2 regions of the Dongia rigui genome follow, and region 1 is predicted to be linked to the other one. Evidence: predicted binding sites of a transcription regulator. Region 1 holds the regulator's gene; the other holds the start of a gene.

Region 1 (4,199 bases):
CTGCGGGCCCGGATCGGCATGGTGTTCCAGAAGCCCAATCCCTTCCCGAAGTCGATCTATGATAACGTCGCCTATGGCCCGCGCATCCACGGCATGGCCGGCACCAAGGGCGAGCTCGACGAAATCGTCCGCTCCAGCCTTGAAAAAGCGGGTCTGTGGAACGAAGTGAAGGAACGCCTGGATCAGCCGGGTACCGGCCTTTCCGGCGGCCAGCAGCAGCGTCTGTGCATCGCCCGCGCCATTGCGGTCAGCCCCGAAGTGATCCTGATGGACGAACCCTGTTCGGCCTTGGATCCGATCGCTACGGCCAAGATCGAGGAATTGATTGACGAACTCCGGGAAAACTTCACCATCGTCATCGTGACCCATTCGATGCAGCAGGCTGCCCGCGTCAGCCAGAAGACCGCCTTCTTCCATCTCGGTCATCTGATCGAATGGGGCGATACGGAACAGATTTTCACCAGCCCGAAGGACGAGCGGACCCAGGGCTATATCACCGGCCGGTTCGGCTGAGGAGTAGAGCAGCATGCCCCAGAAAGCCACCGACCACATCGTCAAGAGCTTCGACGAAGAACTCCGGCGCTTGCGCGACCAGATCCTCGCCATGGGCGGCCGCGCCGAAGCCCAGCTTGGCGACGCCATCCAGGCCTTGGCCAGGCGCGATTCCGACAAGGCGGTGCGCGTCATTGAAAGCGACAAGGGCATCGATGCGCTGGAAATGACGGTCGCCCAGGATTCGCTCAAGATCCTGGCGCTGCGCCAGCCGATGGCCAAGGACCTCCGCGAAGTCATCGCCGCCATCAAGATCTCGGCTGATATCGAGCGCATCGGCGATTATGCCAAGAACATTGCCAAGCGCACGCTGCAGCTCAACCAGCAGGCGCCGCTGAAGCCCACGGGGTCGATCCCGCGCATGGGCGAACTGGCGATCAAGCTCATCAGCGCGGTTCTCTCGGCCTATGCCAATGACGATGCCGAAGGGCTGATCGCGGCCTGGCGCTCGGATGAGAGCATCGACGAGATGTACAACTCGCTCTTCCGCGAACTGCTCACCTATATGATGGAAGACCCGCGCAATATCGGCGCCTCGACCCATCTGCTGTTCATTGCCAAGAACATCGAGCGTATCGGCGACCACGCCACGAACATCGCCGAAACGGTCCATTTCCTGGTGCATGGCAAGCCGATCGACGAGACCCGACCCAAGGGAGATACGACCAATGTTGCGATCCATGGCTGAACGCACGCGCCGCGCCGACATGCCGCGCGGTGACGCAGCAACTGACGGGCGTGCCAAGCCCGTCGTGCTGGTGGTCGAAGACGAACCGGCCCTGCTGACGTTGCTCAAATACAACCTCGAAGCCGAAGGCTACCGGGTTGTGGAGGCAATGAATGGCGAGGAAGCGCTGGTGAAGGCGCGGGAAGAAACGCCCGACCTCATCCTCCTCGACTGGATGCTGCCGCTGGTCTCGGGCATCGAAGTGTGCCGCCAGATCCGCCGCACGCCGGATTTGAAATCCGCCGCCATCATCATGCTGACGGCTAAGGGCGAGGAAGCCGACAAGATCCGCGGCCTCGAGACCGGCGCCGATGATTATGTGACCAAGCCCTTCAGCCCCTCCGAGCTGATGGCCCGCGCCAAGGCGGCCCTGCGCCGTGCCCGGCCGCAATCGGGTGACGAGAACCTCACCTACGCCGATCTCGAAATGGATCTCGCGACCCACCGTGTCCGCCGCGACAACAAGGATCTGCATCTGGGGCCGACGGAATTCCGCCTGCTGAAGTTCCTGATGGAAAACCAGGGCCGCGTCTTCTCGCGCGAGCAGCTCCTCGACCATGTCTGGGGCCGCGACATCTATGTCGAGCCGCGCACGGTCGACGTCCATATCCGGCGCCTGCGCAAGGCCATCAATGTCGACGGCCTGCCCGACCTCATCCGCACGGTGCGGTCGGCCGGTTACGCCCTCGATATCGAGGATTAAGTACCCCTCACCCCGACCCTCTCCCCACTTCGTGGGGCGAGGGAGTTCTGACCGAGTGTGGCACTAAGCCCCTCGCCCCGCCCGTCGGCAAAGGCCGACATTCGTCGGCGGCGGGGAGAGGGGTTGGGGCGAGGAGGCCTTCGTTTACCCACCCTTCGTCATCGCCACATAGACGCCGTCCCAATCTTCGGGTGGCGGATTGGCGGCGTATTCGGCGATGCGGGCTTCGTACATGTCATAGAAACGGCCGAGCGATTCTGGTGCCGCCTCGCGTGCCAGCGCCAGCGACGCCTTGGCCGATGACCAGGACTGGTGGCGATAGGCCGCCAGCATCGCGTCGTGCAGGCTCTTCAAGGCGACGAAGCTGTTGGACTGCGCCACCTTTTCATCACCCAAACCGGTATAGATGCGCACCGGCACGTTCTTGCCTTTGACACGCACCTGATCCAGCTCCAGCAGGGCGAAATCGGGCGCCGCCGCTGCGGTTTCCTCGCCCAGCACCAGATCGACGAAATAGGCCGGTGACAGGCTCTCCAGGCGCGAGGCGGTGTTGACCGTGTCGCCCAGCGCCGAATAGCCGAAGCGCTGCTTCGACCCCATATTGCCGACGCAGGCGATGCCGGTGTTGAGGCCGATGCCGATCTTGATCTCGATCTTCTTGGCGCCCGTCGCCGCCGCCTCTGCCGCCAGCGTCTCGTTCAATCGCACCAGTTCGCTGCGCATGCCATAGGCGGCCAGCACGGCTTTGCGCTCATGCTGCGGAATGTCGAGCGGGGCGTTCCAGAACGCCATGATGCAATCGCCGATATACTTGTCGATCGTGCCGCCATTGGCCTGGATGATATCGGTCATGGGGGTGAGGAACTGGTTGATCACATGAGTCAGCTGCTGTGGATCCAAGCCTTCCGACATTTTGGTGAAGCCGCGGATATCGCAGAACATCACAGTGAGATCGCGATTCTCGCCACCCAGCTTCAACTGCTCGCGGTTCTTTGAGACCTGGTCGACCAGCACCGGCGACAGGTAAAGCGAAAACGCCCCGCGCACCTGCGCCTTCTCCTGCTCGGTGCGGACATAACCGATGAGCGTCGCGGTCACGAAGATCAGGAAGGCAGCCCCGGCGGGATAGAGCGGGTCGAGCAGGAACCCCTGATACTGAAACATGTAATAGGATGCGCCAAAGGATCCGAGGATGCCGAAGGCCGCTATGCCGAAGCCAACAAGTGCTCGCCGCAACTGCGCGAGGATTGTGAGAACGGCACCAAGAACGGTGAGGGTGACCCATTCCAATCCATCCGCCCAATCTGGTCGCTGCAGATATTTGCTGCTGAAAATCTGCTCGGCAATCTGGGCATGGATCTCGACCCCGGTCATCGACTCGTCGTTGGGTGTCGGTTTGTAATCCTTCAAACCTTCGACCGAACTGCCGATGAAGATGATCCGGCCAGCGACGATGCTGGGATCGAAATCCGGCGACATCAGATCGGCCAGCGAAAAGAAACGCTCGGCCTGATGGCCGGAATCATAGAGAATTACAGCGCCCTGGGGCGTGGTCGGCACCAGGGCCTGGCCGATTTTCACGACCGAGATCCCGGTGTGTTCGCCGAAGGATATCACCCCGCTGGCACCAGAGGATTTGATGGCATAGGTCGTCTGCCCTTGCGCGATGCGCAGCGTTTCGGCGGCCATCGACGGATAGTAAGGCGTCGGGTTGCCCGGATCCGGCAGCTTCAGGAACAGCGACACCTGGCGGATGATGCCGTCCGGGTCCGGGTCGGCATTCACCGAGCCGATGCCGGCGGCGGTCTTTTCGAGTTCCGGCAGCGACGACACCCAATACCGCCAGGGCGCGATGAATTGATCCGGATTGTCGCCCGCGAAGGCATAACCCGCTTTGCGCAATGGAAGCATCTGCGGCCGTTGCGGATCGGCACCGAGGGCCGCGAAGGGAACCACCGTCGGAATCTGTGCCAGCGACTGGGCGAGATCCTGGTCGGGATCCGGCAGTTTCAGCAGCATCTGCTTGGCTGCGTCGAAGCTGCCGTCATCCGGCAGGTTCTTGGCGACCGCCGCGGGTGCGGTGCGATCCGATTCGGCATAGATGATGTCGAGTGCCACAACGGCGGCGCCAAGCTCGCGCAGGCGATCGATGATGCGCGCCATCTGCGAGCGCGACCACGGCCATTGGCCAAAGATATTGAGGCTTTTTTCGTCGAT
Region 2 (4,199 bases), on a different contig from region 1:
CCCGCGCAAGCCGGCAACGCGCACCATGTAGAATTCGTCGAGGTTGTTGGCCGAAATGGAAACGAAACGAACGCGCTCGAGCAGCGGGTGGGCCTTGTTGCCCGCCTCCTGCAGCACGCGCTCATTGAAGGCCAGCCAGGAGAGTTCTCGGTTGATGAAGCGATTCAACGCATCCGGTTGATATTTCGGCTCGACCAATTGTGCATCGTCCACGGGAGGGCTTCCTGTACTTGTCCGGTCCTGTTCCATACCGCCACCCGCCCCAACGGCCCTGAAAAACCGCCGCTGGCGTCGGATGGCCACCTCGCCTACAGTATAGAACACTCGTTTGGTGGTTGGTATTCCTTATAAATCAATTACTTCAATTTGATGACAGAATGAAGACATTGATCCTCATGCGGCACGCAAAATCCGCCTGGGACGCCGGTGACATCGCCGATCATGACCGCCCCTTGTCGGATCGCGGCCGTGCGACAGCACCCCTCATGGGCCGGTGGCTGCACGAGCAGAAGATCGCCCCCGATCTGGTCATGAGCTCCACCGCCTTGCGCGCCACGGAGACGCTGGACCTGCTGCGCCCCTATCTTCCGGCCACGGTGCCGATCGAGAAGGCTGATTGCCTCTATATGGCCCTGCCGCGAGAGATGCTCGCCGCCCTGGCGAAAGTCAACGATGCAAAGGTTTCAACTATCCTGCTCATTGGCCACAATCCTGGAATCGGCAGTCTTGCACACTGGCTGTCCACGCGAGGTGAGCTGAAATACCTCGACCGCATGCAAGACAAGTTTCCGACCGGCGCCGTTGCCGTGATCGATTTTGACATCAGCAGCTGGCGTGAGCTGGATGACCAGCAAGGGCGCCTTCGCACCTTCAAAACCCCGAAAGACCTGGCGAAGGATTAGTCCCCGCGCCAGAACTTCTTCTGGGCGCGGAAGGTCTCCCAGGTCTCCTGAAAGCCGCCGAGATCTTGTGCGATCCTGTGCGAATGCCAGCCAAGCACGATGCCCTCCAATTGCCCCGTCTCCTGCAATGACAGGGCCCGCTGCTGACCCAGCTTGCCAATCAAATCGACCAGCAGATGCCGCCCGACAACGGCATCATTGAGCGAACCCAGGTGATCCTGGATGGCACCCAGATGCAGCAGATATTTCTCGGTTCGCTTGCTCCGATAGAGCGAGGCAAAGACCTGCGCGCCATAGCGCATTTTCTTGCCCAGCAGGCGCAGGCGATGCAGATCGACTTCCGATAGCGTCGCATGCGCCGCGCCGAGACGAACCAGGCGCTTATGCGCGCGGCCAAGCCAGGCATCGGCGAAATCACGCACCGGAATATCGAGGCCTGACGCGCCTTCGGCATTCTGCGTCCGCCAGCCGCCGGTCAGTAGCTGCCGATAGATCTGCAGCAGCATCACCGCATAACGCGGATTTTCCAGTGCCAGATGAGCCTGATGCCGCGCCTCTGCCCGCGCCGCCTCCGCCGTCTCGAGCAAGGCACCGATCAGGCCATGGCCGCGCAGGCGCTGCTGCATCGGCACAAGCGTGTCGGCGATCAGAACGTCGAGATCGCGCGCCGGACCGAACTGCCGCTGCAACCAACGCAGATCGATCGACATCGTGGCATGGGCGCCATCGTCAATCAGCTCGCGGAAAGCGCCGATGCCGGCACGGAAACGGCGAATGGCGACGCGAAACTGGTGGATCGCCTCATCGTCCTCGGATTGGTCGATGGCGGCTTCATTGGCGCGCAGCTGCTCCAGGCAATTGCGGGCCAGTGCGGCAAAGGCATCGGCCGCCGTGGCCTTGTGCGGCAGCGCCATCGGCGCCCCACGGACGGGCACGGCTTGCGTTCCCGCGACAAGCGCATAACCGCGTGCTGCCTTGGTGCTGAGGCCGAGGCGCGCCGGCAGATCCTCGACCAGCCTCTCGGCACAGGTGAACAGCTCGGCCGGATCACCCGCCTTCAGTTCAAGCTCGATCTCACCGATCGGCACGCGCGCGGCGCGGGCGTTGATCGACCCCCGGTCGAAGGCCACTTCGATCTCGCTGTCGCCCCGCTTGATCAGCCAGGCCGACCGTTCGAAGCGCGTCGTGAACAGGGGCCGGATATTGTCGAAGATCCGTTCCTTCTCGAAGCGGCGGCGCAGTTTCTGATCAGCGATCGCCTCGATCTGCGGTCGCGCTGCCTTTATCTCGGCATCGAACTCGATATAGGATTGGAGACCATCGACGGTGTCGCCCGGGACTTTCAAAGTCTGGATGCGTCGCTTGCCGATCCGCCGGATGCGCAATGCCATGCCGTGGCGCTTCAGCCAGCCGTCCGGCGTGTCAAAATAAGTCGTCTCAAGTTCCTGCGACTGCGCGGCCTTTGCGGCACCGATCAGGCGCCGCAGGGCGGTAGGCCGCAGCCCATCACCACCGTCCGGCAAAGACAGCTTCAGTTCTAGTTCCCGGTTCTTCATGGTCCCCAACCGTGTCCGGCGCGATCCTAATCAGGGTCTAAGCGGATAAAAAATGACGGTTTGATGACAATTTACCCATTTCAAGTCAAAAAAGACCCATGCCTTCACAACTTCGTGAGAAGCGGGCATTCCCCTTCTGGCCGTGCTGCAATCGGCCTAGGTTTTGTCTTCCACACAGCCATCACTCTGGAATCGGAGGGAAAAGCCACATGATGCGTAAGAAGCTGATGATCGGGGCCGCGGCAGTCGCCGTCGTCTTGGGAGGGATCGTCGCCCAAGTCGCCGCTGAATCGCCCCGTGAGGACGCGATGAAGGCATTGGGCAAGAACATGAAGGTGATCAAGGAGCTGATCAGCGCCAACGGCAATGCGGCCGACGCGGCCGCTCCAGCTCAGAAGATCGCCGAGATCGCCGCAAAAATCCCCGACCTGTTCCCGCAGGGTTCCGACACGCCCGATGACGCTGCCAAGGCCGAGATCTGGCAGAACTGGGACGATTTCGTCGCCAAGGCAAAATCGCTGCAGGACGAAGCCACGATGCTGGCATCGGCTGCCGGCGGCGGCGACCTTGCAACCGTCGGGGCCCAGTTTGAAAAAGTAGGCGGCACCTGCGGCGCGTGCCACAAGCAATACCGCGAAAAGACCAACTGATTTCGATCGGCTTGGCCTGAACGAAAAACGGCGGCCCGCTCAGCGTGGCCGCCGTTCTCTATTTCAAACTGCCGAGATATTCGGCGATGGCGTGAATATCGGCATCCGGCAGCTTGGCGACATTCTGCTGGACCGCCCCCATGCCGCCTTTGGCGAGCCCCTCATAGAAGCCTTCTTCGCCTTCCTTGAGTGCGCTCGCCAGCTCATCCACGTCCTTGTATTTCTTGCGCCCCAGCAGATCGCGCAGATTGGGCACCTGTCCCTTTCCTTCCGGGTGCGGGCCGCCGGCGAAGGCATGGGTCTGGTCCATGACCATCATCGCGTTGCGCGGCGTATGGCATTCGGCACAATGGCCCGGCCCGTTGACCAGATAGGCACCGCGATTCCAGCTGGGCGATTGTGCGGCATCCGTTTCGATCGCCGGCAATACGGCAAGCTTCTTCCACAGGCCGATGCCGCGGCGCAGGAACCAGGGGAACGGGATGTCATCTTCCTTCCGCACCGCGCTGACGGGTGCCAGAGTCATCAGATAGGCCCGAATATCCAGCACATCCTCGGCCTTCATGCGGCCATAGGAAATATAGGGAAAGGCCGGAATGTAATGCGTGTTTGCAGGCGAGACACCGTGCTGAACGGCATCGATGAAGTTTGCCTCCGTCCAGTTGCCGATGCCCGTTTCCTTGTCCGGCGTGATGTTGGGCGGATAGAGCGTGCCGATCGGCGTCACCAGGGGCGCGCCGCCCGACGGCAGAGACATGTCGGCGCCACTGCCTTCCGCCGGCCGGTGGCAGGAAATGCAACCGCCGATATGATAGAGCAACTCGCCATTGGCGAGGTTGACGGTATGTGTCGGCAAGGTGGCGCCATCGACATGCTCCGTCGATGAAGCGAAAAACAGGCCGATGGCGACAATGGCGATGACCGGGAGGACGACGCCGGCAAGCAGCTTCTTCATCTGGTGCCTATGAAACCTGGGTGTTCAGCAAGACTTGCAGCTTTATTAGGACCCGTCCAGGACGGACCCGATGCCGACTTCCTAACAGTATCAGCTGTCAGCTTTCTGTCTTTCCAATATTCCTATCCGTCGACCT

Evidence for each region. Region 1 encodes PhoB, which activates phosphate uptake and scavenging genes when phosphate is short. Its sites were predicted from a motif close to TNTCATAAAACTGTCA; they were not measured.
Region 2: SMD31_RS20410 (CYTH and CHAD domain-containing protein) is a predicted target of PhoB. The motif match lies at 2,512-2,527, and genes of this name have one in related genera.

Annotation. Positions count from the first base shown of each region.
Region 1 covers NZ_JAXCLX010000001.1:1,581,321-1,585,519, reverse strand. Annotated here, with positions in the region: gene pstB (phosphate ABC transporter ATP-binding protein PstB) at 1-513, shown strand, start outside; gene phoU (phosphate signaling complex protein PhoU) at 527-1,240, shown strand; gene phoB (phosphate regulon transcriptional regulator PhoB) at 1,260-1,982, shown strand; gene SMD31_RS07395 (CHASE2 domain-containing protein) at 2,127-4,199, opposite strand, start outside.
Region 2 covers NZ_JAXCLX010000004.1:342,526-346,724, forward strand. Annotated here, with positions in the region: gene SMD31_RS20400 (RNA degradosome polyphosphate kinase) at 1-213, opposite strand, end outside; gene SMD31_RS20405 (SixA phosphatase family protein) at 378-902, shown strand; gene SMD31_RS20410 (CYTH and CHAD domain-containing protein) at 899-2,458, opposite strand; gene SMD31_RS20415 (c-type cytochrome) at 2,668-3,108, shown strand; gene SMD31_RS20420 (c-type cytochrome) at 3,167-4,063, opposite strand; gene SMD31_RS20425 (LysR family transcriptional regulator) at 4,186-4,199, opposite strand, start outside.